DNA from 4 places in the Streptomyces sp. NPDC058231 genome. Region 1 is predicted to be linked to each of the others. Evidence: riboswitches for the same ligand, from Rfam matches in the RefSeq annotation. Region 1 holds a riboswitch; each other region holds the start of a gene.
The links. Region 1 has a riboswitch for cobalamin ahead of ACFVXE_RS12515 (hypothetical protein). Riboswitches for the same ligand answer to the same signal wherever they lie in the genome.

Region 1 (2,193 bases):
GTGGTGTCGTCGGCGCCCGGCATCGGGGGCAGGTTCAGGTGGCCGGTCTTGGCGAGGGCGCCCGCGAGGTAGGCGGCACCGTTGCGGGCGGCCTGCTCCGGCTTGAGGTCGTCGCTCTTCACACAGGCCGGGGCCTTGCCGTCGACCGTGGCGTTGTCCCCGACGGCCAGGCCCTTGCCCATCGAGCCGAGCACGGCGGCCGCGGTGGCGTCCGCGTTGGCGGCGAGCTTCCCGGCCTTGTCCGGCTGGTACGCGAAGGCGCCGCCGTCCTTGCCGCCACAGGGGATCGCCAGCTTGAGGAGTGCGTCGTACGGCGTCCTGCCGCCCGCGTTCGTGATGTCCCCGATCCGCTGGCCCTGCCGGGCCAGGGCGCCGATCACGACCGAGGTGGAGTTGGCGTCGCTGGGCGACCCCGCGCCGTAGCCCCAGCCGCCGTCCTCGTTCTGGACGGACTTCAGCCAGCGGACCCCGTTGTTGACGATGTCGCGGTGCCCGCCGACCTCCGCCAGCGCCTGGACCGCCGCGGCGGTGGCGTTGGTGTCCAGCATGGTCTTCGCGTCGCACGGCTTGGAGACGTCGGCGCGGTACGACGCGTAGGCGCCGTTGCCGCACTGCTGGGCGATCAGCCAGTCCACCGACTCGGTCGCGGGCACGATCCCCTCGATGCGCTGGGCGAGGAAGGCCAGCGACTGCCGCCAGACCCCGTCGTACGTGGGGTCCTTGGTGCCGTACAGCCCGGAGGGCAGCGCGACGGACGGGCTGGGGGAGGGCGACGGCGCCGCGACCGCGGCCGGGGCAGCGGCCGCACAGAGCACGGTGGCGGTGGCGGCGAGCGTTGCTGCGCTGCGGCGTACGGTCATTGCGGGCTGAGCCTCTCCTGTGGCGGAACCGGGCACAGGCACGCTCAGGCACCAGGCTCCGGCCCCGTATGCCTCGACGGTGCCGGCCACCGGCTCTCCGGTGACGCGAGCCGGTCACGACCGCGGACAGGGCAGTCCGACTTACCGCTCGAAGCGGCTCACGGTTGCGGGTCAGCGCCGGATTTGCACCGGCTTCCCCCTGAACGGGCATGATGACGACTCGCACACTCTACCGGGACGTAACCCGTTCGCCCCGGGCGGAGGGGCATCCGGGACAGCGACGTACGTCACCGTCCCGGAGCCGCCGGGACCACTTCCACGCCCTTGCCCCGGTCCGTCCCGGACCCGGGACCCGCGGACGCCTTCCTGTCACGAGGAGTGGTCGCCGGGCGGGCCGCGGACCCGGCCCGCCCGCTACGCCGTGCAGCCGGTGTCGGCGATCACGAAGTAGCCCGCCGGCGACTCCCTCAGGGTGTGGGTGACGAACACGTTGTACAGACCCATGTTCTGGTTCGAGCCGTTGGCGTACACGTAGCCGCCCGTCGTGTGCGCCCGCCCGGCCGCCACCTGGGCGTAGTTGGTCGCCGTGAAGCAGGCGCCGCCGCCCGTCCCGCCGGTCGTGGTCGCCGTCACCGCGGCCGAGACGGTACCGGTCGCCCCCGACGCGTCGACCGCCGCCACCGTGTAGCGGTACGCGGTCCCGGCGGTCAGCCCCGTGTCCGTGAACGCCGTCGAGGCGGGCCGCCCGACCTCGGTGCCGTTGCGGTAGACGGCGTACGAGGAGGCTCCCGTCACCGCGCCCCAGGAGAGCGAGGCGCTGCTGCCGGTGACGCCGGTGACCGTCGGACCCGAGGGGGCCGGCAGCGGGTTCCCGCCGCCGGGGGCGCCCTGGTCCAGTCCCCAGAAGACGCCGGTGTAGTACGTCGAGCAGATCGAGCTGAGGAAGTACGCGGCCGTGGAACCGCACTGACCGGTGCCCGAGCCGGGGGACACGGGCAGGCCGTGGCCCATGCCGGAGACGGAGTACGTCTCCACGGCGGGCTTGCCCGAGGAGTCGTTGTAGATGGTCCGGGTGGTGTTCCCGGGCAGCGTGTCGGTGCCGGCCGGGGTCTGGCCGATACCCCACACATCGGTCCACTGGTCACGCAGCGCGGTGGCGTTCGCGGGGTACACCGTGTAGTCGGACGCGCCCTGCCAGATGGCCACCCGGGGCCAGGGGCCGCTGTAGCCGGGATAGGAACCGCGGACCTTGTCGCCCCACTGGGCCGGGGTCAGCTTCTGCGGGCCCGTCTGGCAGCCCGAGGCGGCGGCCTGGCTGGTGGCGCACTGCGCG
Region 2 (2,193 bases), on a different contig from region 1:
CGCCGGTCTGGGTCATCTTCTCCGCCGGTCTGGCCATCGCGCTCGGCACCTATCTGGGCGGCTGGCGCATCATCCGCACCATGGGCAGCGGCCTCACCGAGCTCCGGCCGCCGCAGGGCTTCGCCGCCCAGACCAGCGCGGCGACGGTCATCCTGGCCTCCTCGCACCTCGGCTTCTCCCTCTCCACCACCCAGTCCTGCTCCGGCGCCGTGATGGGCGCCGGGCTGGGCCGCCGCGGCGGTGTGGTCCGCTGGTCCACCGCCACCCGGATGTTCGTCGCCTGGGGTCTGACCCTGCCGGCCGCCGGTCTGGTCGGCGCGGGCGCGGAGTTCCTCACCAAGCAGGGCACCTGGGGTGTCGTCGTCGTCGCCGTCCTGCTTATCGCGGGCTCCGGTGCGATCTGGCTGCTGTCGCGGCGCAAGCCGGTCGGACGCGACGATGTCGCACCCGACAGGCGGGCCGCCGAGCCGGCGGGTGTCATCACCACCGCCATCGCGGCCGTCACCCCGCCGCCGCCCGCCGGGGCCGTCGTCACGGCCGCCACGGCGGTGGACGTCACCACCGACCTCACGACCACCATCCCGGCCCAGCCCGCAACCGTCGCCGCCGACCCGGCGCGGCCCGCCACGGTGTAAGGACAGATCACCATGAAAATCGACTGGGCAGCTCTCGGCTCCGTCTTCGGTGTCTCGCTCGTCGTCACCGTCGCACTGGTGGGCCTCTTCACCCTCGGCATCGCAGGTCTCTCCAGGCAGCCGGAACCGGCTGCGCAGGGCGGCGGCGCCTCCGGAGGTTCCACGGCGCTCGTCCGCACGGGCGCGTACCTCTGCTTCGCACTGTGCGCGGCAGCGGTGGCGTACGGGATCTACCTGATCGTCGCCTGAGTCGCGTCCCGCACTCCCCGCCGGGCCGGTCACACCTCGTGTGTGGCCGGCCCGGTGTGCGTCTGCGCACACTCGCCGCCGCAGGTCAACGCCGGGTTGACGGGCGTTCGCGGAGCGTGGTGGACTGCCGGAGCCATTTACGGCGACAGCAGAGGAAGCCGGTGCGAATCCGGCGCGGTCCCGCCACTGTCACCGGGGAGCAGTCCCCCACACCGGAAGTCACGGCTCGCGCAGGCGGGCTGGAAGGCCGGGGGAACTGCGGATCCGGGAGCCAGGAGACTCTCGCCGCCGGTCACGTCGATCCAGGGCGCGGACCCTGAGTGAGGACATATCGCCATGCCCGGCTGCCCTGCGCCCGTTGTCGTGCCGCTCTCCCCGAGAGCCGGCTGCACGAAGGTCCTTCGAGGCGCGACGGCCGGCTGAGCGTGCGAGCCGACCGCGTCTTCGCGTACGGCGCCACCGCCGGTCTGATCGGCGATCTGCTGCTCGGCGATCCCCGCCGGGGTCACCCGGTCGCCGCGTTCGGGCGGGCCGCGGCGGGTGTCGAGCGGCGTCTGTGGCGCGACCACCGCGGGTGGGGCGCGCTGCACACCCTGATCTGTGCCGGCGGCGCCGCGGGCGGAGCCGCACTGGCCGCCCGCGCCGTCCGCCGACGTCCCGCCGCCGTCGCCCTGACCGCCGCCGCCACCTGGTCCGTCGTAGGCGGCACCTCGCTGGGCCGGGAGGCCCGCGCGATCGGCGCCGCGCTGGCCGCCGGTGACATCGAACGCGCCCGTGCACGCCTCCCCCACCTGTGCGGCCGCGACCCGCAGTCCCTCGACGGACCACAGATCGCCCGGGCCGTGGTGGAGTCCGTCGCCGAGAACACCTCGGACGCGGTGGTCGGCGCGCTGGTCTGGGGCGCCCTGGGCGGCGTGCCCGGACTCGTCGCCTTCCGCGCCGTCAACACCCTCGACGCGATGGTCGGGCACAAGTCGCCCCGCCATCGCCGCTACGGCTGGGCCTCGGCCCGGCTGGACGATGTGGCGGGCTGGCCCGGTGCACGGCTCACGGCCGCGCTCGCCGTGGCCGCCGGAGGGCAGCCACGGCAAGCGCTCCGGGCCTGGCGGGCCGACGCCGGCAGACATCCGAGCCCCAACGCCGGCCCGGTGGAGGCCTCGTTCGCGGGCGCGCTCGGGGTACGGCTCGGCGGGACCCTCGCGTACGGAGGGCGGGTCGAGCACCGACCGGTGCTGAACGGCGGGGCCGGCCGTGCGGTGGAGACCGCGGACATCGAACGTGCGGTGCGGCTGTCGCGCCGGGTGGGAGT
Region 3 (2,193 bases), on a different contig from region 1:
CTACGCACTGCGCCCGGTGCTCAGCTCCATGGGTGCCGCGCACATCGTGCAAGGCTGGTTCACGCTCGACAAGGACATCACCGTCGGCGATGACGGCGCACCGACCTTCGCACCGGCGTCCGCCCACGCCCTGGCCCAGGTCACGGACGCCTTCTCCGCTGCACTGGGCGGCCGGCCGACGCTGATATCGGCCACCGCTTGAGCCCGCCGCCTGCGGGTCACGGCATCCCGGCCGCACTCCTTGGCCGTGTGGCACCTGAGGCCGGCAACTTCCTGTGCCGGAACAGTTTCGGCACAGGAGCTGTTGGCGCCGCCTTCGCATGTGATCACGATCTACGGCTGGAGTACTGGTACTCCAGCCGTAGATCGGCATTTGGGAGCGCGCGTGGCGGTGGTCGACCGCCCCTGCTGTCGCGCAGCGCCTTGAGGGCGGCGCGGACCGACCGTTGGGCCGCGTCCAGCAGGGAAGCGATCTACGGCTGGAGCAGCCCCACGTCGATGAGGGGGCACCTTCATCTCGGAAGGCCGGAGGCTCAGAAGGGCGGTTCGGTGCGGCCGCTGCGGACTCAGGGGCCTGCCTCCTGCAACGACTCCGCATCGCGCCCTCAGCCATTCGGACCACGAGTGGCGACGAACCGGTAAGACCTGTCGGCGCTGGTGGACAACGCATCTGTCTGCGCCTCCGAGGTGCACGCCGCTCCGGCCCGCTCCACTGAGCAGGACGCACCCGAGGAAACCACCTCCCAGGAAAGCCGTGCTCAGGTCGGCGTCACGCAGGTCCGCCACTCCCGGAAAGGCCTGGCGCATCTCACCTCGTCATCCGAATGATGGACGTGACCCGATGCTTCCCTGCTCGGCCCCGTAGGCTGCCGCGTGCAACTGGTTCGCCCCGTCCGCCAGACGGGATGCTTCGTAAGAGGGAACCCGGTGGGAATCCGGGACTGCCCCGCAGCGGTGAGTGGGAACGACCGCCGTCATACGCACTGGATCCGGTCGGATCTGGGAAGCGACGGTCAGTAGGAATCTGCCTCGGCAGATGTGCCCGCGAGTCCGAAGACCTGCCCGTTGCCCGTACGCGACCGATCGCGTACGGACATCCCGGTGACCTCGTGGGCGGGTCGGCGTACGTACCAGACGGAGAGACCGCACCGAACACGTGCGCGGGATCCGTCCGGTTCGTCATCCCTTCGCGTCCGTGTCCCGTCTCCGGGATCTCAAGGAGTCATCTCGCGAAGGAGATTTCCGTGACAACAAGACCGTGGCCGCGGCAGCACGCGCCACCGTGTACGGATACCCCCGCCAAGGCCCGAACCGGGAACTGAAGAAGGCCATCGAGGGTTACTGGAAGGGCCGTGTCACGGCCGACGCCCTGCGGGAAACGGCGGCCGACCTACGCCGGTCGAACTGGAAGCAACTGGCGGATGCCGGTGTCCACGAGGTACCCACCGGCGACTTCTCGTACTACGACCACGTTCTGGACACCAGCGTCATGGTCGGCGCAATCCCGCAGAGGCACCGCAAGGCCGTCGAATCCGACACGCTCGACGGGTACTTCGCGATGGCCCGCGGCACCCAGGACGTAGCTCCCCTTGAGATGACCAAGTGGTTCGACACCAATTACCACTACCTTGTCCCCGAGCTCGGTCCGGACACTGTCTTCGCCGCCGACTCCGCCAAGCAGGCCACCGAGCTGAAGGAAGCGCTGGCGCTCGGACACACGGCCCGGCCGGTGCTCGTCGGCCCTGTCACGTATCTCCTGCTGGCCAAGCCCGCCCCCGGGGTGGCGGCCGGCTTCGAACCACTCACCCTGCTCGACCGGTTGCTGCCGGTGTACGCAGAGGTACTCGCCGATCTGAGTGCCGCCGGCGCGGAGTGGGTGCAGCTCGACGAGCCCGCGTTGGTCCAGGACCGCTCCCCGGCCGAGCTGAACGCCGTCGCCCGCGCCTACCGTGAACTCGGCAGCCTGGCCGACCGCCCCAAGCTGCTCGTCGCCTCCTACTTCGACCGGCTCGGCGAGGCGCTCCCCGTCCTGGCGAAGGCCCCGGTCGAGGGCCTGGCAAGGGACTTCACCGGTGCCGGCGCCGCGAACCTCGAAGACCTCGCCGCCGTCGGCGGTCTGCCCGGCAAGCGGCTCGTCGCGGGGGTCGTCAGCGGCCGCAACATCTGGATCAACGACTACGAGCAGTCGCTGGC
Region 4 (2,193 bases), on a different contig from region 1:
GGAACTCGATCTTCTTGGCGGCGCTCTCTGCGGTCTGGGCCTTGCGCGTCAGGTCGCCTATGACCAGAACGTCGGGGTTGCGGTCGGCGACGGTCTCCCAGTTGATCTGCGGCCATTCCTCGTGGGTGTCGTCGAAGGCGTTCTTCGCGCCGAGTTCCCTGGTGATGATGCCGGGTGCCCCGCAGCAGCCTGCCAGGTAGGGGGACTTGGAGTCCGAGAACCAGTAGAGGAGTGAGGTTCCGGAGGCGTTCACGCCGTCCGTCGCCTCATTCACCCGCCCCCGCAGCTGTGCGACGAGCCTGTCCCCGCGCTCGGGGACGCCGAACACCTGGGCAAGTTCGTGTACTTCACGGTAGACGCTGTCCATGGTCAGTGCCTCGGTCCGCGCTCCGTCGCCACCGCCGCTGTTGTCCTTGCCGGTGCAGTCGGCGGGCGACACGTAGGTCGGGACGCCGAGTTCCTCGAACTGTTCGCGCGGAGCGACGCCGCCCTTGGCGAGGGTGGACTCGAACGACGCGCTGACGAAGTCGGGTTCCTGGTCGAGGACCTTCTCCGACGAGGGCCGGTTCTCCGAGATCCGCGCCACCTTCGCGTTGGCCTTCTCCAGCCCCTTCATCACCGGGTCGGTCCAGGTGGCGGTCGCAGCCAGCCGGCCGGCGAGGCCGAGGGAGAGCAGGATCTCCGTCGACCCCTGGTCGACGGAGACGGCGTGGTGCGGAGCGGCTTCGACGGTGACGGTGGGGCCGCAGTTCCTGAGCGTCACCGGATAGCCTGCGCCCCCGGCGGGCTCGGCCCCGGATCTGTCGGTGCCGCCGCCGCAGGCGGTCAGCAGGAGAAGCGCCACCGAGAGCAGGGCAGCGGTGCGGGCGGGGCTGGCTATGGACGGCACGGAGTCCCTCTGCGTCTCAGGGCCCATGCGCGGGGCCCGGTGTACGGAGTACTGCCGCCCGGCACCGGGCGGCAGTTGCCAGCAGGTCTTCGGACTCGGGTTCCTTCGGACGGGACGCCTTCCCGGGGCATCCGTGGATGCGTCCCAGTGGCCGTGGCCCCGTCCGTCCCCCTCACCGCTGCGCGTCAGTTCCGGATTCGCACCGGATTCCCTGACCCCTACGTGGAGTTTGACTGGCTTCGGCAAGCTATCACGCGGCTCCGCGTGCCCCGGTGGCGGTGCGGTCGCCGGTGCGGGTACGGCCGCAGTGCCCCGGCCGGGCTAAGTCCGGCCGGAGCCCGAAGTCCTTCGGGGCTGATCATGTTGCCGGTGCGGCCGGCATACAGGTCCATGATGCGGGCGGCCTTGGGCCGGAACTTCGGATCGCGGATGAAGATCCAGGACCGGTACTGCCAGGGCTTGAGTGTGTCGTCGCGCAGCCAGCGGCGGACGGTGGAGGCGGAGATCGAGTCGGCGATGCGGCGGACGACGACCTCACGTGCCAGTTCCGGGCACGACCAGCGCGACAGCGGGGTGCCGGTCTCGGCGGGCAGTTGGCAGGCCAGGGCCTTGACCTCGGCGACCTGCACCGGGGTGAAGCGTCGTGGACGGCTGCAGCGCCTGCGGTCGGCCAGGGCAGCCAGGCCGCCGTCGGCGAAGCGGACCCGCCAGGTGCGCACGTGGCCAGGTGCGCTCCCGTTTCGCGGGCGATCGCTGCGTTGCCCCGCCCCCGGGCAGCCTGCAGCACGATCTGCGCCCGCAGGCGGTCACGGTGCGGGGTCCTGTGGCCGTAGGCCGCTTTCTTGAGCCGGTGCCGTTCGGCGGCGGTCACGACGATCGGGCGCGCAGTGGCTACGGGCAAGGCAGGCAGGCCGTTCAGCAGAAGCGGATCAGGGCACCCGGAGCCTCCCGCATCCAGCCCGGCTGTTGGCCGCCCAGGTCCATCAGATGATGAACAAGCTGTCCGGCCCGCCGATCCGGCGGATCGCCTCCAGGGGATACGGGGTCTGCCTGCTCTCAAAACGGAACTCGCGGTAGTAGTCCGTCATCACTGCGGCGATCGGGGCGTGGCGGGTGAGGATCGCCGCGACCTGCGACGGGATTCCCGTCGGAGGTTCCCCTCGGGCGCAGGCGTGCACGAACGCGCTGCGCTCGTCCCGCTCGTACCCGTACAGGGCAGTGACGAGCCACTGCACAAGGTGGGTGACGGTGTAGCAGCGGTCATAGGTCTGGTGTTCGGCGAAGAAGTCGGCCTCCTCCTTCGA

Region 2: it holds a riboswitch for cobalamin, as region 1 does, so the genes downstream of both, ACFVXE_RS03095 (cobalamin biosynthesis protein) here and ACFVXE_RS12515 (hypothetical protein) in region 1, are expected to answer to the same signal.
Region 3: it holds a riboswitch for cobalamin, as region 1 does, so the genes downstream of both, metE (5-methyltetrahydropteroyltriglutamate--homocysteine S-methyltransferase) here and ACFVXE_RS12515 (hypothetical protein) in region 1, are expected to answer to the same signal.
Region 4: it holds a riboswitch for cobalamin, as region 1 does, so the genes downstream of both, ACFVXE_RS27295 (ABC transporter substrate-binding protein) here and ACFVXE_RS12515 (hypothetical protein) in region 1, are expected to answer to the same signal.

Annotation. Positions count from the first base shown of each region.
Region 1 covers NZ_JBHVWN010000013.1:105,487-107,679, reverse strand. Annotated here, with positions in the region: gene ACFVXE_RS12515 (hypothetical protein) at 1-860, opposite strand, end outside; cobalamin riboswitch at 968-1,099, opposite strand; gene ACFVXE_RS12510 (PHB depolymerase family esterase) at 1,275-2,193, opposite strand, start outside.
Region 2 covers NZ_JBHVWN010000003.1:56,647-58,839, forward strand. Annotated here, with positions in the region: gene ACFVXE_RS03085 (anion permease) at 1-635, shown strand, start outside; gene ACFVXE_RS03090 (hypothetical protein) at 648-884, shown strand; cobalamin riboswitch at 1,035-1,166, shown strand; gene ACFVXE_RS03095 (cobalamin biosynthesis protein) at 1,310-2,193, shown strand, end outside.
Region 3 covers NZ_JBHVWN010000004.1:89,188-91,380, reverse strand. Annotated here, with positions in the region: gene ssuE (NADPH-dependent FMN reductase) at 1-202, shown strand, start outside; cobalamin riboswitch at 864-1,081, shown strand; gene metE (5-methyltetrahydropteroyltriglutamate--homocysteine S-methyltransferase) at 1,196-2,193, shown strand, end outside.
Region 4 covers NZ_JBHVWN010000049.1:38,514-40,706, reverse strand. Annotated here, with positions in the region: gene ACFVXE_RS27295 (ABC transporter substrate-binding protein) at 1-889, opposite strand, end outside; cobalamin riboswitch at 952-1,142, opposite strand; gene ACFVXE_RS27290 (helix-turn-helix domain-containing protein) at 1,108-1,608, opposite strand; gene ACFVXE_RS27285 (protein kinase family protein) at 1,873-2,193, opposite strand, start outside.